DNA from 3 places in the Arthrobacter sp. 10N44_2 genome. Region 2 is predicted to be linked to each of the others. Evidence: riboswitches for the same ligand, from Rfam matches in the RefSeq annotation. Region 2 holds a riboswitch; each other region holds the start of a gene.
The links. Region 2 has a riboswitch for cyclic di-AMP ahead of AC1DBX_RS12180 (M23 family metallopeptidase). Riboswitches for the same ligand answer to the same signal wherever they lie in the genome.

Region 1 (6,745 bases), on a different contig from region 2:
TGGAATATCACCGGCGCCGTCGCGTGGGCAGCCTCCGTGACGATGCTTGGCACCTGGCTGGGGCACTTTGACATCATCGCCAGGAACATCGACGCCATCGTCGTGGCCATGGTGCTCGTCTCCGTCGTGCCGGGGGTGGTGCAGCTCCTCAAACGCCGCCGGAACTCCCGCGGCGCAGCCGCAACCGCAGACAAAGCCGCCGGCGACACGGCAGAAGAACCCGGGGCCGGACTGCGGACTGAGGAAATGGCCGCGGAAGAATAGCTGACATGACCTCCGCTGACCTTCCGTCCCTGCTGCTCGTCGAGGACGACGCCGTCCTGGGACCGCTCATCGCCGAGCTCCTGGACCCGGACTACCGGGTCCAGTTGGTCACCAACGGCCGCGACGGCCTCCACCAGGGGCTGACCGGGAGCTGGGACATCATGGTGGTGGACCGCGGGCTGCCCGGCATGGACGGCATCGCCCTCATTACGGCTTTGCGCTCGAAAGGCATTGCCACGCCCATCCTGATCCTGACCGCGCTGGGCGATGCCGACGAAAAAGTCAGGGGCCTGGACGCCGGCGCCAACGATTACGTGACCAAGCCGTTCGACGCCGGCGAACTGGCAGCACGCCTGCGCGCACTGACGCGGACTTTCACTCCCCCGGCCCCGGCACCGGTGGCGATCGGGGACTGGGAACTGGATCCAACGCAGCGCTCCGTCCGTTCCGTCTACGGGCAAACGGTGTCACTGACCGCAAAGGAAGGCCAGCTGCTGGCTGCCCTGGCCGCGGAACCGGACCGCGTCTTCACCCGGGATGAGCTCCTCGCGGCGTGCTTCCACGCCTCGGAACAGCCCGGCGTGATCGATACCTATGTTCATCACCTGCGCCGGAAGATCTCCAAAGCAGTGATCCGCACGGTGCACGGCCTCGGATACCAGATCGGCGAAGCCCATGAGTGACGGACGGCCGGCCGGCGGAAATCCGGACCACTCCATCCTGCGCAAGGCTTCCCTCAAGGTCGCGGTGCGGATCAGTGCTGCGTGCGCGGTCATGGTTCTCGGGCTGCTCGCCGCCACGGCGCTATACCTCACGAACCAACTGGCCCATCCTGAAGTGCCGGGCACGGCGGGGGCCGGGACGGCCTACACCTACCTGGATTCCAAGGACGTCCTCGAAGCCATGATCATCGCCGGGGTGGCGGGAATCCTGCTGGCCGGAATCGTCGGGTGGCTCAGTGCGCGCAGCGCGATTCGTCCCCTCAGTGATGCCCTGGCAAGGGAGCGGCGTTTTGTCCAGGACGCCAGCCACGAATTGCGCACGCCATTGACCATCCTGGACACCAGGATCCAGCTGGCCCAGCGCAACACTGTGCCCGGCTCCAGGCAAAGCCACGACCTGGCCCGGATCCGGGAGGACGCCGCGACGCTGACAGGGATTGTCAACGAACTGCTCCTCGCGGCAACCGCGGAGGCCCCGGACCGTTCCGCGCCCCCTGCCGACCTCGCCGACGCTGCCGCCAGCGTCGCCGGCAGCCTCCAGCAGGTGGCAGAGCAGCGCCAGGTGCGTCTGGAATTCTCTGCCGATGCCCGGCCGCTGGCCCGGATCGAGAAGAATGCGCTGCGGCGTGCCGTGCTGGCCCTGGCGGACAACGCGCTGGCCCACACGCCTCCGGGCGGCCGCGTGTCCATCACGACCTCAATCGAGCAGAAGCGCGCCGTGATCACGGTGGCGGACTCCGGGACCGGAATCACCGGCGTCGATCAGGCCCGGATCTTTGACCGGTTCGTGCGGACGGCCGGCACCGGCACCTCACAGGGACAGCGGAGCTTTGGCATCGGCCTGGCCCTGGTCCGGGAGATTGCTGTCGCGGCCGGGGGCAGCGTCGAAGTGGCCGCGACGGGCGACGAGGGAACCGTCATGAAGTTGACGCTTCCGCTCATGGGCAGCGGGAATCCCTGAGGTCCATCCGCCGGGGAAAGATATGCCGTCGGGATCCCGGACTCCCGAATGCGAAGACAGGAAAGACCGGCGGTCGAGTTGCCCCCAAGGGAACTCGAGCGCCGGTCTTTCCGGACTGTCTGGCCCCGGGTCGGGGCCGTGCGGCTTAGGCGCGGACGAACGTCACGCCGCCGGTCGCGGTGAGCCAGGACAGCGGGTGGACCATGGTCTGGTTCTTGCCGTTCATGCCGCCACTGACCACCTGGCCGTTGCCGGCGTAGATGCCGACGTGGCCGGACTGGACCACCATGTCACCGGGCTGCGGCGTCGCCACAACGGTTCCAAGGCCAAGGAACGCGCGGGGACCGATGTCGCCAACGGGCTTACCCGCGGCGCCAAGGGCCTTTTCCACCATGGCGGTGCAGTCCTGGGTGATGCCCACCTGGCTGTAGGCGGCCGAGAGCATGATGGCGTTGCGTCCGCCCGCGGCCGGCGCTGCAGCCGGCGCTGCAGCCGGAGCTGCTGCCGGAGCGGCCTGCACCTGGATGACCGGCTTGGCCGGAGCCTTGGGCGCTGCCGCCGGGGCTGCAGCGGGAGCCGGAGCCGGTGCGACGGGCTGTTCGATGACCGGCGCGGCAACAGAATCCACTGCGGGGCGCTCGAAGCTGATCTTGACGCTTGAATCGGCGCTGACGGGGGCACTGACCTGTCCGGTGACGTCGACGTTCGACGCCGGAGCAGAGTCACGCTGCACGGGGGCGGTGGCGGCGTTGGCGGCCATTCCGCTGGTCAGGACCAGGCCGGATGCGGCGGCGAGGACGGCGGCATGGCGCGCAAAAGTATTGACTGAAGTCATGAAAAATGTAGCCTCTCCCAATGCCTGCGAGGTGAGCTGTCGGATTCGGATGGGAGGCACCCGGCCGCACTCCCGGGCCCGTCGTTGCGGGCACTGTGCGGCTTCACCCCAAGACCTGCATATCAGCAGATCAAAAGTGGTTTCCCCGTCTCTGCCGGACGTTGATGCGAGTTACCCCCGGGCCGCGGCAGAGTTAGGCAATCGGCTGGGGAGCGCCCGTATCGGAGACAACAGGCACTCATCAACCGTAGCGCGAACCGCACCCGAAAGTCACATTCAGGTAACGGAGCCGTGATGCCGGGCCGCAATTTGCCCATAGGGCGGCGCCGTTTCCGAACATAGGATGATGCCATCAGCACCACCGGAAGCGGAGGCCCGAAAATGAACAGCCATTGTGTCGCCATCTGCCAGTTGAGCACTCAGCCCCAAGAGGATTTCGACGTCAACACCGAGCTGCTGATCCTCGACGGCGGGGACGTCCACGTGAGCACATGGGACGCGGAACCGCGCGACGGGGGTTTCGACGAGCACATCCTCAATGACCGGGTGGACGCGCTCGGGTACATGGTTGTCAACGACTGGGCTTTCCTGGACGGCAAGGCCTATGCGGTGGTGGAACGGCGGTCAGGCCCGACGCCGGCCGGCCGCCGCGAACCGTGACCTTCCTGTCGCTGGCGCTGATCGCCGTCATCGCCTTGGCTGGACCCCTGCTGGCCCTGCCGGCGCGCTGGCACTTGCCTGTCATGCTGGGTGAGCTGCTGGCCGGCATCGCGATCGGGCGCTCAGGCCTGGCCCTGGTGGACCCCGCGGACCCGACGTTCACCCTGCTGGCCAATATCGGGTTTGCGCTGATGATGTTCGTGGCAGGCACCCACGTTCCCGTGCGGGATCCGCACATCCGTGGCGCCCTCGGCAAAGGCTCCCGCCGGGCGATGGTGGCCGCAGCGGCAGCGGTGGCGATCGGAACCAGCATCGGACTGCTGTTCGGGACTGGACATGCTCCCCTCTACGTCGTGCTGCTGGCCTCCTCGTCGGCCGCCCTGGTGCTTCCAATCGTCGATTCCCTGCGCCTCGGCGGGCCAGATGTCGTCGCTATGACAGCGCAGGTGGCAATAGCCGACACAGCCTGCATTGTGGCGTTGCCGCTCCTGGTGGATCCGCCCCACGCAGTCCAGGCGGCGCTGGGTGTCCTCGCGGTGACCGGGTGCGCGGTAGTGCTCTTTGTCGGCTTGCGCTGGCTGGAGCGCCAGGGAATCCGTCGGCGCGTGCACCGGCTCTCGGAAAGCCGCAAGTTTGCCCTGGAGCTACGGATCCAGCTGGCCGTGCTCTTCACCCTGGCCGGTGTCGCGACGTGGAGCAATGTGTCTGTGATGATGGCAGGCTTTTCTTTCGGCCTGGTGATGGCTGCGGTCGGCGAACCGCGGCGGCTGGCCCGGCAACTGTTCGCGCTCAGCGACGGCTTCCTGGGTCCGCTCTTCTTCGTGTGGCTGGGTGCATCGCTGACTCTAAGGGACCTGGCCGGGCACCCGGACATGATGGCCCTCGGCCTGTTGCTGGGGGCCGGGGCCCTGCTGGCCCACGCCGACCTGGCTTTCCTGGGACTCCCGCTGTCGCTCGGGGTGTTGTCGGCGGCCCAGCTTGGCGTACCGGTGGCTGCGGCGAGCATCGGCACGCAGCTTCAGGTCCTGCTCCCGGGCGAGGCCGCGGCCCTGCTGGTGGGAGCGCTGGTCACCATAGCCGCGGGCGCCGTCGCCGGGTCACGGGCGGCGAGGACTTTCGCGGTCCCGGCAAATGCCGGCGGCAAGTCCGGAAATTCCGGCAGCGCCGTTGGGCAGGGCGATCCGGGGGGTCCGAAGGCCTGACAGTCCGAATGTCTAAATGCCTGGGCCAAAGCCGAGCCGGCGGCGAAATTTCGGAGGGTCATTCTCCAATTGACGTGAATTGCAGCTCCGGCCTCCACTTTGCCATCTCTGCCTGGACCCGGGAGACGGCATCCCGGACTGATGTGCCGTCGGCGTCGAACGTCCCGCCCGGCTCGCCGAGCACCTCGTTGGCGTGCCGGAGGAACCTGTCCCAGTCCCCCGCGCCCGCGCGCAGCGCCAGCAACGGCGAGAGAAGCGCGGCCCGGCGCAGCCAGGCATCGGGCTCGCGCACCCACCGGTCCAGCACGCTGTCGGCCCGCACCCTGGCCAGAACATCGAGTCCGTCCACCAGGGGCCCGACGACGTCGACGGCGAGCGGATCCACAAGGTCCCGCACCCGCGCCTGCCGGATGAAGCCCTCCAGCCGGGTGAGGTCCGAGTTGGTCAGCAGCTTCACGTTGGCCTGCAGCAGGACCACGGCGGCCAGCCGGCGCTCGAAAACCGGCGCGGCCCCCGGGCCGGAGCCTCCGAGCGCGGAGCCCCACAGTTCGGAACTCAGCGCAGTGACCTCATCGCGGGACAGCCCGGGATAGCGGCGGCCGGCATCCCGGACCGTGCCGCGCACGGCGCCCACGGACGTGCCGTAGAACCGGAGGCCGCTGCCCGCCGGCTCCGTTTCCAGCCGCGCCTGAAGCTGCTCAGCGCGGCGCCAGGAAGCTTCGCGCTGCAGCGAGAGGTCGATGAATTCGCCGGCATCACTCACCTGTCCATTCTTTCCCCTCGCGGCTCGCGGCGGAAACGCGGTGCCAAGCCCTCCTGGGCGGTGGGCCCGGACCATCTGCCTAGACTGAACTGGCAAGCCTCCGATCGAAAGCGGTTTACGCAACCATGCACACCAAGCTGACACTCGCCATCGCACTTTCCGCCATGACGCTGGGGGTGGCAGGATGCGCTGCCCCTGCGCCATCTACCGCACCGTCGCCTGAGTCACCTGCGGCATCCGCGGCGCCGGCCCCTGATTTCGCATTAGACATCACGGGGGCGCCCGGCCGGATCGCCCAGGCCGGCCTCACTGTGCTGACGGCGGAGGGCAACGTGGACCACTATCACGCACATCTGGACGTGCTGAAGGACGGCAAGCCCATCGCGGTGCCGGCCAATATCGGCATCACCACCGGAGCTGACCAAAGGGCCAACGGCATCTCAGCCCTGCACACCCACGACACCACGGGCGTGGTCCACATCGAGTCCCCCACCGCCGGCCAGGTCTTCACCCTCGGGCAGCTCCTGACGGAGTGGGGCGTCCTCGGTGGCAACGGCGCCCCCGGCACCGGTGGGGGTTCGCTGGATGGCTGGACCGTTTACGTGAACGGCCGGAAGTTCGACGCCGGGATCCGGGACCTCCCGTTCAAGGCGCACGACGAGATCGTCCTGTCCTACGGCACAGCGCCGGCGACGATCCAGGCCTCCTATGATTTTCCGCCCGGAGAGTGAGGTGACCGGAGAAGTGAGGTGACCGGAGAGTGAGGTGACCGGGGGCGACGGCGGGCGGCATGCCCCTACCTGCACAACTGTGCAGCAGTCTCTCCACGCAACCCCACCTGGCACCAGCGGCGTCGAAAAATGCATGCACAAACGTGCATGTTGGAGCGATCCGCGGAGCACCTTCCCTAGCGTGAATTGAGAGACGTGAGTCGGATCACAGCGGGGGCTGATCCCCTACCTCACTTCCATTTCCACAGACCGTCACAGATGACGCGTCCAACCGAAGAGGTAATCCGTGCCACACCCGAAAACGCCCGCAGCACTCGCAACCCTGGCCGCTGCGACCTTGGCGCTGCTCGGCGCATCCCTGATGGGTGTGCCGGCGGCCCAGGCCGACACCGTTGACGTTTCGCCGCCCGGCGCGAATGACTGGTCCTGCAAGCCCTCGGCAGCCCACCCCTACCCGGTGGTCCTGGTGCCGGGAACCTTCGAAAACATGGCGAAGAACTGGGCGACGATGTCGCCGGCGCTAAAGAGCCAGGGCTACTGCGTCTTCGCGCTGAACTACGGTGCGACCAACGGCGTCGACGCCACGGGCCCGGTGGCAGACTCAGCC
Region 2 (6,745 bases):
CGGTCGCCGGCCTTGATCCGTGCCGCCCGTTCCAGCGCGGCCGGGGAGAACAGGCCCAGCCACAGGCCGCCGTCGGATGCGAAGTTCTTCTGCGGCGCGAAGTAGTACACGTCCGACTCTGCCACGTCCACGTCCAGCCCGCCCGCGGCCGAGGTCGCGTCCACGAGCACCAGCGACCCCTCGTCGGCGCCGGCCACCCGCTGGACGGGGGCGGCTACGCCGGTTGAGGTCTCGTTCTGCGGCCACGCATAGACGTCGACGCCGGCCTCCGCCCGGGCGGTGGGGCGGGTGCCGGGTTCGGCCTTGATGATGGAGGACTCGGCAAGGAACGGCGCCTTGTTGGTGGCGGAGGCGAACTTCGAGCCGAACTCGCCGAAGGACAGGTGCTGCGCTTTGTTCTCCACGAGCCCGAAGCTGGCAATGTCCCAGAACGCGGTAGATCCGCCGACGCCCAGCACGACTTCATAGCCTTCCGGTGCCCGGAAGAATTCGCTGAGGCCGCTGCGCACCGAGCCGACCAGGTTCTTCACGGGTGCCTGGCGGTGCGAGGTCCCCAGCAGCTTCGACGATGCCGCGGCCAGGGCGTCCATCTGTTCAGGCCGGACTTTGGACGGGCCGGCGCCGAACCGTCCGTCCTTGGGCAGGAGGTTGGCGGGGATCGTGATGCTGGTGTCGCTCACAGTGGCTCCAATTTTCGGCTGGTTCGTAGCGTGGCTGGGAGGTGGCGGGCAGGGATGAATACCACGGACACCCCTTTTCATTCTGCCTGTTTTATTCTGCCGGTCTTATTTTGCCTGACAGCTCCCGGCGATACGGAAAGAGGCCTGTCATAGTCCGGTCATTGAGACGCCGGGGACGGCCGGCCGGCTGGGGCTGGGACAATAGCTCCAGGTCGATCGAAAGATTATCCGGAGTAATTCAAAATAGGCTAGGCTGGCATGCGAACGTACGGCGGTTCCCGCCTGGGCGCATCCTGCATGCAGCCCGCACGCGGTACGGTGGGAATGACGCTAGGACTGCGCTCGAGGAGCTGAGCTGAATGACGGATCTGATCGATACCACGGAGATGTATCTTCGGACCATTCTGGAACTTGAAGAAGAAAACATCGTTGCCCTCCGCGCCCGCATCGCCGAACGGCTCCGCCACTCCGGCCCCACTGTGTCCCAGACGATCGGCCGGATGGAGCGCGACGGGCTGGTGGTCGTTTCCGGCGACCGGCACCTTGAACTGACGGAAACCGGACGGAAACGTGCAATCGGTGTCATGCGCAAGCACCGTCTGGCCGAACGCCTCCTCGCGGACGTGATCGGGCTCGACTGGGCCTACGTCCACGAGGAAGCGTGCCGCTGGGAACATGTCATGAGCGAACGCGTCGAGCGAAGAATCTTCGAGATGCTCAACCACCCGACGGTCTCGCCCTACGGAAACCCTATTCCGGGGCTTGCGGATCTTGGCGGCGTGCCCAATGGCGCCCCCGTGGACAGGCCTGTGAACCTGCTGGAGGCCATGGCCGGCTACGGGGTAACTTCCCGGGTTACGGTCAACCGGCTCGCGGAGCCGATCCAGGTGGAGCCGGAGCTTCTGGCCCAGCTCGACGAGGGCGGAATCAGGCCTGGCGCGCTTGTCTCGCTGGAGCGGGTGGGGGAGTACATCTCGGTCCGCGTCCCCGATATCGAAGGTGCCCTGGAGCTGCCGCCGGAGGTTGCCGCGCACGTCTTTGTAACAGTCGCCTGACCAGCCACTACGCGCCGGTCATGGGACGACCCATGAGTTGTCCACAATTGCGGTTACGGATTTATTACCGGGCGGCTTAATCGCCTATAGTTAGTGCCCAGTACCGATACCAAAGCGTTACCTGATCCGAAGCCGAGCCCTGCCAGCGGATCAGTCGCAGAACTACCTCCTGGCAGGGGCGGGGGAACCACTTTCGGCTGCTACTTCGGCAGCCTTGGGGTGAAGTCCGTCAGCGGCAAGCAGCTTCCACCGAAGGATCCCCTGGGGATGCATCTGTGCGTGGCTGCTTGCAACGGCGGACCGGGTCTTTGATCTCTCTGACCCGAATCCGACAGCTAACTTCGCAGGCCATCCAGAGAGGAACCGTTCTTGACCACCCAGACCTCCAGGGGCCGTCGCCGCGCGACCGGTCCCGCTCCGGAGCCGCGTCCCGTCGTCGCACACACGGCCGAACGCCCGCGGGACGTGCACCGGGATGAACGCCGTCGCCGTCGCAGTCCGTTCCGCCAGGTCACGGACTTTGCCGCGGCCAGCGGGGTCGGGCAGAAGGCCGGGATCGCCCTGGCCGCAACTGGTCTGGTTCTGACCGTGACGGTCCCCGTCACGAGCCCGGTGATGGCTTCGAATCCGGGCGGGTCCGGCGCGCTCTCCGCTGCCGTGCAGCCGGATGTCACCGCTGCCGCCGCCGCCAAAGTCGACTTCAACCGCACGGCCGTCACCACGAAGGGCGATCCGGACGGGAAACTCAAGCAGCTGCTGAGCGCCCAGTCTGTGGGCACCATCACCCGCGCGGCATCGGCCGGCACCCTGGGTGCGCCGCTCGACCAGCTGGTCACGGCCTCGCCCTTCGGCTACCGTGTCAGCCCCATTACCGGGGGCGCGGGGGAGTTCCACCGCGGCCAGGATTTCGCCGCCCAGTGCGGCACGGCGGTCCACGCGGCCGCCAGCGGCACCGTGACCTTCAACGGCTGGCATCCCTTCGGCGGGGGGAACCGCGTGGTCATCGATCACGGCAACGGCCTGGAGACCACGTACAACCACCTGTCCTCGGCCTCGGTCAAGGTCGGCCAGAAGGTTTCCCGCGGTGACGTCGTCGCCATGAGCGGAACCACCGGCGCCTCCACGGGCTGCCACCTCCACTTTGAAGTGATGGTCAACGGCGATGTCGTTGACCCGCTCGGCTGGCTCTGAAAAGACGATGGGCTGCTCTCAACTTCCTGTGACACGCCGTGATCTGAATGTGACATTGGATCCGGACTGCTGTAGGGTTTGAAGCACGCCAACTTTTCCGAAGTTGGCGCTCTTGAGTGGATTGCCTAGCTCTGCCACCGCTCAAGGTCCGTTCGCATTACATCGTCTGGCAGGGGCGGGGGAACCAATTTTGGCCTTCGAAAGAAGGCCTTGGGGTTAAGTCGCAAAGCTTCCCAGGAAGCAGCGCGGCCGGGTGACTCCCATCCGAATCCGACAGCTCACCTCGTAGGCATTGGGAGAGGCTACTTTCGTGTCTTCACGCCACAATTCTGCGCGCATGCGCACCGGCGAGGCTCTGTCGAGCCCGCTGGAATCCACATCACGTGCCGCCCTTGCCGGCGCCCGGATTGGATCACGTTCCGCAGGCTCAATCTCTAGCGAGCCCGGACAGCATGCAGTTTCCGCTTTTGGCGCGTCTTCGCAGTACACCCTTCGCTAAGTAACCCATTTCGGGGCGATCCGGCGTACCCCCAAGATGCCGGAGCGTCCTCAGTCCGCGCCCGAAAGCGCGCGGTCCAAGGATCACGAAAGAGAGAACTTAATGACTACTCGTGCAAACGTTGCACGGCACCGCGCCGAGGTCACCAAGACCAACTCGCTGGCTGTTATTGCTAAGGCTGTCGGCGACAACGCCGGCGGCGTGGGCCGTCAGGCTGCGGTCATCGCCGCAGCTTCCGGTCTGGTCCTGACCAGCGGAATCGCAGCCAACGCTGCTGAAACCAATGTTCAGCGCGAATCCACCTCCGCTTCGGCCCTGGAAGTCCAGTCCGCAGCTCCGGCCACCATCTCGGCCGCTTCCACCATCGCGATCTCCTACGAGAAGCCCGCCGTGACCACCACGCCGGCTCCCGTCGTCGAGGCTCCCAAGCCCGTCGTCAAGGTCCAGGACGCCACGGCCACCCGCGCCGGCGGCACCGAGCTTGGCGTTAGCGGCGGCGTCGCTGCCCAGGCCCCCGCCGGCATCGGAAGCGGCGCAGGCGCGACCATCGCCGCCGCTGCCTACGCACAGATCGGCGTGGCGCAGGACTGCACCGCCCTCGCCACCAACGCCCTGGCCGCGGCAGGCATCCACTACCACGGCTGGCCGGCAGGTTACCTGTCCCTGGGCCGCACCGTGAGCGCCGCCGAGGCACGCCCGGGCGACCTCGCTTACTACCAGAACGGCGGCGTGGGCATGGCTCACATCGCGGTCTACGTCGGCAACGGCATGGCAGTGCACGGCGGCTGGAACGGCGGCACCACCGCGCTGTACAGCGTCAACGTCGGCTCCGGCCCGGTCTTCATCCGCGTCGGCGCCTAAGCACGAACCCCAGCATTCCAAAAGACCCCCGCCTGCAGGCGGGGGTCTTTTGCGTTGCCGCGCAGTGAACTTTCCGCGCCGGGGACCGCGCCGGTGAAAAAATATTCGGTGATCCGGCACTTGAGTGTTTACTCTTGTGTTGTCGATCCATAGCCCGACCATGCAGAGGGCAGCCGGCCCTCGTGCCGCTGGCGGGTGCGGCCGTGAAGAGGTATGCGGATGCGCACTCTCGTTCTGAATGCTGGATATGAACCGCTGGCGGTCATCACCTTCCGCCGGGCGCTCGTCCTTGTCCTGACCGGAAAGGCCAGCGTGGTGGCCGAAGGGGACGACCCCGTGGTCGGCCCCCAGGACATTTTGGGCCGCCCGTCCGTGATCCTGCTGAACCGCTACATCCGGCCCAGGTACAACACGATGACTGCGGTGAGCCGCCGCGGCGTGCTGCGCCGGGATGCCCACCGCTGCGCGTACTGCGGCAAGGCTGCCCACACCATCGACCACATCCAGCCCAAATCGCGGGGCGGGGCCGACTCCTGGGAGAATCTGGTGGCGGCGTGCCTGCGGTGCAACAACGCCAAGAGCGACCATACGCCGGCGGAGATGGGCTGGAAGATCGGTTTTGTTCCGGGCCCGCCAAAGGGTGCCATCTGGCAGATCAAGGAACTCGAGAAGCCGACGCCGGCCTGGGATCCGTTCCTGCTGCCTGAATCGGCTGCCTGATCTGCCCCCTTGCTGATTGATCAGCCGGTGAAGACGCTGCCGGCGCACGTGACGGCTTGTTCGGTGGCCGCTGGCGCCGCGCTAGGCTGAAACGATGGAGTTCGATGCCATCATTCTCGCCGGGGGGCGGTCCTCACGCCTCGGCGGCGTGCCCAAATCCGGGCTGGTCTACGACGGCGCCACCCTCCTGGAGCGGTCACTGCGGGCCGCCGGCGCGGCGGGGCGCACCGTCGTCGTCGGCCCCGATCCCGGGGGCCTGCCCGGCGGCGTCCTGACCTGCCGGGAAGAGCCGCCCTTCGCGGGTCCGGCCGCAGCCATCGCGGCGGGGCTGGCCGCCCTGGCCGCCGATCACGCGAGCCGGCACGCAGCAGCCGCGCCCTATACCCTCGTCCTGGCGTGTGACATGCCCCGGTCGGCCGGCGCGGTCCGTGCCCTGGCCGAGGCGCTGGCCACGTCCGGTGCAGGCACGCCGGAAAGGGACGCGGCCGACGGCGTCATGGCCGTCTCGGCCGACGGCCGGAAACAGCCGCTCGCGGGCTTTTATGGCACGGCCGTGCTACAACGTTCTGTCGCGGACGCCGCGTCCCGGGACCGGCTGGAAAACGCGTCGGTGTTCGCCCTTCTTGCTAGGCTGGACGTGCGGGAAGTTCGCGTTCCCCCGGGTTCCACGGATGACGTCGACACCTGGGATGACGCGTTCGCACTGGGGGTATCCGGCAGGATTCCCGACGGCGGTCCGGGCTCCGGCCCGGCTCTGCACAGCTGAACTCGACCATGGAGGCAAACGGTGAAAAGCCAGGACGAAACACTGGAAGACTGGTGCCGTGCCCTGCTCCAGGCCCTGGAGCTGGACGAAGTTGAGATTGACGTGAATGAGGTCCTCGCCCTGGCCGGCGTGGCCGCCCATTCCGTGGTGCGCCCGGCGGCACCGCTGACCACATTCATTGCCGGCTTTGCGGCCGGCCTGGCCTCAGGCTCCGGGCAGGCCACGGACTCCGTGTCCATGGAGTCCGCGATGGCCGTGGCCCGCCAGCTCGCCAAGGACTACGCAGCCGCCGAAACTTCCGGGGCATGACGGCTGCGGCCCCGGACGGCAACGGCCCCACCACCGCCGCAGGTGGAGATGGCGTCAGAGATGGCGGTGAAGATGGCGTCAACGATACCGGCGGAAATGGCGTCGGAACTGGCGGTGGAGAGGCTCCCGTAGACGGCCCTGGTGGCCCTCACATCGCGGCGCACCAGGATGCAGCGGGCGAAGACACTGCGGACCAGGATGGAGCGGACGAGGAGGCAGGGGACCAGGGCGCCGCGGGCCAGGAAGCCGCGGACCAGGACGCAGCGGACGAGGACACTGCCGCGGAGCCGCACAGGCACCTGGCCCACACGTGGCAGGAGGCCCGGCAACTCGCGTTCGAGTGCGCCGTTCCCATCCCGGCCGCCCCTGTTCCGCTGCGGCAGGCGCTCGGCCGGACGCTCGCGGCGGACGTCGTTGCCCGGCAGGACATGCCCCATTACGCTTCCTCTGCCATGGACGGCTGGGCCGTCAACGGCAGCGGCCCCTGGATCCTGGCCGAACCCGGCCAGCGTCTGGCACCACATCAGGCCAGCCCGATTGCCACCGGCGGCCTCATCCCGCCCGGGGCCAAGGCCGTGTTGCGCAGCGAAAGCGGCATCATCGACGTCGACGAGGACGGCCTGCCCGTCCTGAAGCTGGGCGGCACCGCGAAGCCGGGAGACCC
Region 3 (6,745 bases), on a different contig from region 2:
GCCTGCCGCCCCGAAGCCGCCGCCCATCGCGGACGCGGTGGGGCCCGACGTGGGGATCGAACCGGAATGCGGCTGGGCGACGGTCGCCAGTGTCCACGCGGTGCTTCCGAGCCCGCCGGCAAGCAGGCAGAGGATCACGACGCCGGCCGTGGCGGCCTTGCGGAACCGCGCCGGGAGAGCCGCCATGCCGTCCGCCCGCAGGAGCAGGGCCGCGGCGGCGAGCACGCCCAGGACCACGATGATCACCCGGAGCCCGGGAAGCCAGGACGGGTCGCGGCCCAAGAGCACAGCCGACCAGACCGAGGTGGCCAGCACCGTCACGGCCAGGACAACCCGGGCGGGCCAGTAGGCCCGGCCCCGCCACAGTTCCAGGGAACCGATGCCGGCCAGCGCCGCGATGGCGGGGGCCAGCGCCACGGCGTAGTACGGATGTACGGTGCCGCTCATGAAGCTGAAGATCCCCGCAGTGATGACCAGCCAGCCGCCCCACAGCAGGAGCGCCGCACGGGTTTTTGAGGTCCTGGCCTCGCGCCGGGTGAACCACAGCCCGGCGGCCAGCAGGATCAGGGCCGCCGGCAGCAGCCAGGACACCTCGCCGCCGAAGCTGGTCCCGAACATCCGGGTGATCCCGGCCGCGCCGCCGAAGCCGACGTTTCCGTTGCCGCCCGGGCCGCCGGCGTTGCCTCCCAGGTTTCCTCCGCCGGGCATGCCCCCGCCTGACCCGGTGATCCGGCCCAGGCCGTTGTAGCCGAACGTCAGTTCCAGGAAGCTGTTGGTCTCAGACCCCGCCATGTACGGCCGGACCGAGGCCGGCGTCAGCTGGAACAGCACAACGTAGCTGCCGGCCACGACGGCGATCCCGGCGGCGGCCGCCAGCAGGTGCAGGAGCCGGCGGCCGAGGGTGGTGGGCGCCGCCCACAGGTAGGCCAGGGCCAGCCCGGGAACGATCAGGAAGCCCTGCAGCATCTTGCTCAGGAACGCCAGGCCGATGACCGCGCCGGCCGCGGCGAGCCACTTCCAGCCGGCCTTCTCGATGGCGCGGGTGGTGAGGTAGGCCGCCAGTACCAGGCACAGGGTGAGCATCGCGTCCGGGTTGTTGAACCGGAACATGAGGGCGGCCACCGGGGTCAGCGCCAGGGCGCCGCCGGAGAGCAGGCCCGCGGCCGGCCCGGACACCCGCTTGATGGTCAGGTGGAGAAGCCCGACGGCGGCCACTCCCATGAGCGCCTGGGGAATGAGCATGCTCAGGGCCGAGAAACCAAAGATCCGTCCCGCGAGGGCGGGAATCCAGAGTGCGGCCGGGGGCTTGTCCACCGTGATGGCATTGCCGGCGTCGAGGGAACCGAAGAGCAGCGCGGTCCAGTCCTTGGTCCCGGCCTGGATCGCCGCGGCATAGAAGGAGTTGGCGTAGCCGGTGGCCTCCAGATTCCACAGGTACAACGCCGCGGTGACCACCAGGAGCAGCGCTGCCGAGGGCCGCACCCAGCGGGGCTGCGGTCCGAACAGCAGCCGGTCCCGGCGGCTTTGGGCGGCCGGCGCCGGGGACGCGGGCAGATGGGGCGCCGTCCCGCCGTCTCCGGGAACCGGGTGTGGCTGTTCCTCGGCGGCCGGCGGCCTGCCGACCGGGGAACCGCCCTGGGCTCCGGCGGTGGGGCTGATGGTTGCCGTCATTTACTTGGCCTTTTCTGTGCGGGGGAGGGAATGATCGGGGGCACCGGGCGCCGGAACGGCAGCGGCGGGCCTGTGGCGGAAGACCACCAACCGGAAGAGCAGGAACTTCACGGCCGTGGCGGCCAGGTTGGCGGCGGTGACCGTGAGCAGTTCAAGCCAGCGGTCCGGGGCCGCTCCCGACGCGGCGTGAACGAGGGCGAGTGCGCCCGAGGTCAGGGCCAGCCCGATGCCGAAGACCAGCAGCCCCTCAAAATGGTGGCGAGCCGCCTGGCTGCCGCCCTGGATGCCGAACGTGAAGCGCCGGTTGGCCGCAGTGTTGGCCACGGCGGTGGTGAGCAAGGCGAGGAAGTTTGCCAGCTGCGGGTCCATGAACCCGCGGCAGAGCAGGAAAATCGCCAGGTAGGCCAGGGTGGAGGCCACCCCGATGCTGCCGAAGCGGACGAGCTGTCCGAAGAGGCTTCCGCCGGGGCTTTGTTCCTGTGCCCGCGAGGCGGCCGGCAGCGGTCCGCGGGCCAGGGCCGCGCGCAGGTCGGGAACCGGGATCCGGCCCGAGACCAGGTCCCGGCTCAACCGTGCCATGCCGCGCAAGTCCGCGAGGGCCGTCTGGACGATGTCCACGCTGGAATCCGGGTCGTCGGTCCAGTCCACCGGGACTTCGTGGACGCGCAGGCCGCACTTTTCTGCCAGAACCAGCAGCTCGGTGTCGAAGAACCAGGCGTTGTCCAGCGTGTGGGGAAGCAGTTGCCGGGCCACGTCCGCCCGGATCGCCTTGAAGCCGCACTGCGCGTCACTGAAGTGGGCGCCCATGAGGGCCTGGAGCAGGAAGTTGTAGCTGCGCGAGATGAATTCCCGTTTGGGTCCGCGGACCACGCGGGAGTTGCGGGTCAGCCGTGTCCCGATCGCCAGGTCGGAGTGCCCGGAAATGAGCGGGGCAAGGAGCGGGCCGAGGGCCGCCAGATCAGTGGAAAGATCCACATCCATGTACGCCAGGACCGGCGACGGCGAGGCCAGCCACACCTTGCGGAGTGCGTTTCCGCGGCCCTTTTCTGCCATATGGACCACCGTCACTTCGCGCAGCTCGCGGGCTACCCGTTCCGCGGCCTTGAGCGTTCCGTCGGTGCTGGCGTTGTCCGCCACGGTGATCCGGAAGGAATGCGGGAAGGCGCCGAGCAGGTACGCGTGGAGCCGGCGCAGGCAGGCCTCGAGGTCCCGTTCCTCGTTAAAGACCGGGATGGTGACGTCCAGCAGGGGCGTGCTGGCGCGCGTATCAATGGCCGTGCGCCGGCCGCCGGGGCCGGTCAGGGCCCCGGCGATCGGGCCCGGGACGGGTGCGTCGGCCAGTGCAAGCCCCGAGGGTGCCCCTGGGGCCGCCGGGCCGGCCGGCGTCGCCGTGGAGCGGGGCAGGGTTCCTGTGGCCTGGTCTGTGAATGTCATGGCTCAACTTTCCCGGCGGCCCATATGAGGGCTTTAGGGTCAAGCTGTGCGGGGGCTGTGGAAGTCCGGGCCGCCGGGGCCGGTCCGGCCGTGGAGACGCAAAGAGGCCCCGGATCCATGCGGATCCGGGGCCTCCAGGGCGGGGGCGGCTAGTGCCGGTTTAGTACCAGTTGTGTGCGTAGTGGAAGTTCAGGGCGCCGCAGGGGGAACCGTAGCGCGACTTGACGTAGTTCAGGCCCCAGTTGATCTGGGTCCGGTAGTTGGTCATGTAATCGGCGCCGGCGCTCGCCATCTTCGAGGCGGGCAGGGACTGGACCACGCCGTAGGCGCCGCTGCTGGCGTTCGTGGCGGTGGTCTTCCAGTCGGATTCCTTGGTCCACAGCTTGTGCAGGCACTGCATCTGGCCGGGTGCCCAGCCATAGCTTCCCAGCTGGGACGCGGCGTAGGCCTGCGCGCCGGCGGGGTCGTCGACTGCGACCGGCGCGGGGGCCGGAGCGGCTGCGGGGACCGGAGCGGCTGCCGGAGCGGGAGCTGCCGCGGGAACCGGAGCAGGTGCAGGGGCTGCCGCGGGGGCCGGAGCGGGTGCTGCCGCGGCTGCCGGCGCGGCAGCAGCGGGGGCGTGGATCAGCGCTTCGGCTGCCTTAACCTCCGAGATCTGGGGAGCCACGTTCTTTTCCGCTGGAGCGGTCGGCCCAGCCACCTGGACCCGCTCGAAGTTGAGCTTGGCCAGCGGGTCGGCGATCGTGGCCGTCTGGCTCGCAACATTCGCCGTGTGGGCGCCCGGCTCTGCCGCCTGGCTGGCGGCGCCGCCACCCAGCAGCAGCGCGCAAGCGGCGGTGACGACGGCGGCACGGCGGCCGGTTACACCGAGCCCGGCGGCGAACCTCGACAGGGCGGATGCCTGCTTGACCGGTTCGGCGCGGTGGCGCGACTTGGCGGCGCCAACTGAGCGGGAATGCGAACCGCCGTCAGGGCGTGTTTGTACCTGGAATTCAGTCATGGTGGCCTCTCAACGCCGGCGGAGTTAGCTGTCGGGTTCGGATGAGGTCATCCGGCCGCACGGAACATCACGTGTCGGCTTCACCCCGAGGGCGCATGAAAGCAGATTGCCCGGGAACTCTGGGTCCCCCGCCTCTGCCTGGTCCAGCGGAATCCGGGAAGCGGCAGAGTTTGGCGTCCGTCCGGATATGCGGCACCGATGGCGGCGCACGCTAACGACGCTACAGGACCCGGCCGCTTAAGTCACATTTTGGTAACAGGAGTCACAGTGCCGGGGTGTCGGGTTGCGCCGGGCTCGCCGGTCGACCGTCCGGGTCGTTTGCGCCGGCGGCGGCCGTTCCGGTTACGCCGGCGGCGGCGAGGCGGGCAGCCGCACGGCGAACTCCGTGCGGCCCGGCCGGGACGTGACCTCGACTGTTCCTCCGTGGGCCTCCACGATCGACTGGACAATGGACAGGCCCAACCCGCTGGTGCCCTCGGACGTCGGCGCGGCGGTCGCCGTGCCGTGACCTCCGCGGCTGCCGGAAACGGCGCCGGAGGACGAGCGTGCGGGAGCCCCGGACCCGACCCTGGCCGTCGCGACGGCAGAATCGGCGGGGACGGCTGCGGGGTTCGACGCCGGATTGGTGCGCGAGGCGTCGGCCCGGGTGAAGCGGGCGAAGACCCGGCCGATAAATTCCGGGGCGATGCCGCTGCCATTGTCTGTCACGGTGACCACGGCACTGCCGTCAGCCGAGCGCATGACGCCCGTGACCACCTTGGTCCCGGGTTCCGTGTGCTTGCGCGCATTGGACAGCAGGTTGGCGAGGACCTGGTGAAGCTGGGTCGCATCACCGCGCACCACCACGGGCTCGTCCGGAAGTTCCAGCTGCCAGATGCGGTCCGGGGCCATGACTTTCTCATCGCTGACCGTCTCGATGGCCAGTTGGGTGAGGTCGACGTCGGAGATTTTGAGCGGCTGTCCCTCGTCCAGGCGCGCCAGCAGCAGCAGGTCCTCCACGAGCGTGGTCATCCGCTCGGACTGGCTTTGCACACGGGCGAGGGACCTCTCGCCGTCGGGGGTGAAATGCTCGGTCATCCGCATCAGCTCCGTGTAGCCGCGGATGGCCGTCAGCGGGGTGCGGAGTTCGTGCGAGGCGTCGGCGACGAACTGCCGGACCTTCATCTCGCTCTCCTGCCGCGCCTCGAGAGCGTTGGAGACGTTGTCCAGCATCTTGTTCAGCGCGTAGCCCACGCTGCCCACTTCCGTTCCGGGATGGGCCGCCGACGTCGGGACGCGGACCCCGAGCGCCACCTCGCCGGCGTCCAGCGGGAGACGGGAGACCTTAGTGGCAACCTCGGAGAGCTGTTCCAGCGGCTTCATGGTCCGCCGGATCAGGGCCGTGCCGGCGAGCCCGATCAGCACGAGCCCGCCTGCGGACACCACCACCATGGTCCAGACCAGGGAGGCCAGGGTGCTTTGTTTTTCTGCCAGCGGGAGTCCGGTCACAATCACGTCACCGTACGGTGTTCGCGCCGCCGTGAGCCGGTAGGCGCCGGCCGAAAGGCTGCGGTCCACGGACACGCCGCTCGGGGTGAGGGCCAGGAGAACCTTGTTGTCGGCGGGGGAGAGGCTCTTGACCGCGCCGTCCCCGGCCAGGAACCCGGCCCTGCTGACTTCGCCGTCCACTATCCGTGCGTTAAGCGTCCCGACGCCCTGTCCCCGGGCTTCGAGGGGGTCGGGGCGCCTGCCCGAATCGTCGGAGGAGGGCCGGCCGAACTCGCTCGAACGGTGCGAGGCCTGGTCCAGCTGGGTGTCGAGCTGCCGGGTGAGGAAGAGGTCCATGGAGGCGTAGCTGAACAAGCCCACAGCGCCGCAGATGGCCACGAGCAGCGCCATGGCGACCAGGACCAGCCGGGTGCGCAAATGCCACGTCGACGGGTTGCGCCAGTCGCGTCCGGGGACGCGGGTCATGCCGGAAAGTGAGGGCACGGATCAGTCCGCCGGTTTCAGGACGTACCCGGCTCCGCGCACCGTGTGGATCATCGGAGCGTGGTTGGCGTCGACCTTCTTGCGGAGGTAGGAAATGTACAGTTCCACGATGTTCGCCTGGCCGCCGAAGTCGTAGTCCCAGACACGGTCCAGGATCTGGGCCTTGCTGATGACCCGCTTCGGGTTTTCCATGAGGTAGCGCAGCAGCTCGAACTGCGTGGCGGTCAGGTGCATTTCCTCACCGGCCCGGGTGACTTCGCGGGTGTCGACGTTGAGCACGAGGTCTCCCACTACGAGTTCGGCGGTGTCCATGGCAGCCACTCCGGAGCGCTGGACCAGCCGGTGCAGGCGCAGCAGCACCTCTTCCATGCTGAACGGCTTGGTGACATAGTCGTCGCCGCCGGCCGCCAGTCCGGTGATGCGGTCCTGGACGGCATCCTTGGCGGTGAGGAACAGCGCCGGCACCTCCGGCGCGAACGCGCGGATCCTGTTCAGCAGTTCGACGCCGTCGAACCCGGGCAACATCACGTCCAGCACCAGCACGTCGGGGCGGAACTCCTTGGCTAGCCGGACGGCTCCGGGCCCGTCCTCGGCTACGGCCACAGACCAGCCGGCCATCCGGAGCCCCATGCTCATGAGCTCGGAGAGGCTGGGCTCGTCATCCACCAC

Region 1: linked by a shared signal. The riboswitch ahead of AC1DBX_RS00890 (hypothetical protein) and the one ahead of AC1DBX_RS12180 (M23 family metallopeptidase) in region 2 are both predicted to bind cyclic di-AMP.
Region 3: linked by a shared signal. The riboswitch ahead of AC1DBX_RS06295 (aggregation-promoting factor C-terminal-like domain-containing protein) and the one ahead of AC1DBX_RS12180 (M23 family metallopeptidase) in region 2 are both predicted to bind cyclic di-AMP.

Annotation. Positions count from the first base shown of each region.
Region 1 is NZ_JBFTHT010000001.1:179,249-185,993, reverse strand. Features, by position in the region: gene AC1DBX_RS00905 (DedA family protein) at 1-264, shown strand, start outside; gene AC1DBX_RS00900 (response regulator transcription factor) at 270-947, shown strand; gene AC1DBX_RS00895 (sensor histidine kinase) at 940-1,947, shown strand; gene AC1DBX_RS00890 (hypothetical protein) at 2,093-2,782, opposite strand; cyclic di-AMP (ydaO/yuaA leader) riboswitch at 2,790-2,992, opposite strand; gene AC1DBX_RS00885 (hypothetical protein) at 3,194-3,442, shown strand; gene AC1DBX_RS00880 (cation:proton antiporter) at 3,439-4,644, shown strand; gene AC1DBX_RS00875 (DNA alkylation repair protein) at 4,703-5,407, opposite strand; gene AC1DBX_RS00870 (hypothetical protein) at 5,533-6,138, shown strand; gene AC1DBX_RS00865 (esterase/lipase family protein) at 6,500-6,745, shown strand, end outside.
Region 2 is NZ_JBFTHT010000010.1:21,570-28,314, forward strand. Features, by position in the region: gene serC (phosphoserine transaminase) at 1-680, opposite strand, end outside; gene AC1DBX_RS12175 (iron-dependent transcriptional repressor DtxR) at 1,040-1,735, shown strand; cyclic di-AMP (ydaO/yuaA leader) riboswitch at 1,886-2,100, shown strand; gene AC1DBX_RS12180 (M23 family metallopeptidase) at 2,105-2,926, shown strand; cyclic di-AMP (ydaO/yuaA leader) riboswitch at 3,063-3,232, shown strand; gene AC1DBX_RS12185 (NlpC/P60 family protein) at 3,528-4,286, shown strand; gene AC1DBX_RS12190 (HNH endonuclease) at 4,506-5,006, shown strand; gene mobA (molybdenum cofactor guanylyltransferase) at 5,101-5,772, shown strand; gene AC1DBX_RS12200 (DUF6457 domain-containing protein) at 5,794-6,081, shown strand; gene AC1DBX_RS12205 (molybdopterin molybdotransferase MoeA) at 6,078-6,745, shown strand, end outside.
Region 3 is NZ_JBFTHT010000004.1:57,896-64,640, reverse strand. Features, by position in the region: gene AC1DBX_RS06305 (glycosyltransferase family 39 protein) at 1-1,671, opposite strand, end outside; gene AC1DBX_RS06300 (bifunctional glycosyltransferase family 2/GtrA family protein) at 1,672-3,105, opposite strand; gene AC1DBX_RS06295 (aggregation-promoting factor C-terminal-like domain-containing protein) at 3,266-4,105, opposite strand; cyclic di-AMP (ydaO/yuaA leader) riboswitch at 4,105-4,264, opposite strand; gene AC1DBX_RS06290 (sensor histidine kinase) at 4,448-6,058, opposite strand; gene AC1DBX_RS06285 (response regulator transcription factor) at 6,080-6,745, opposite strand, start outside.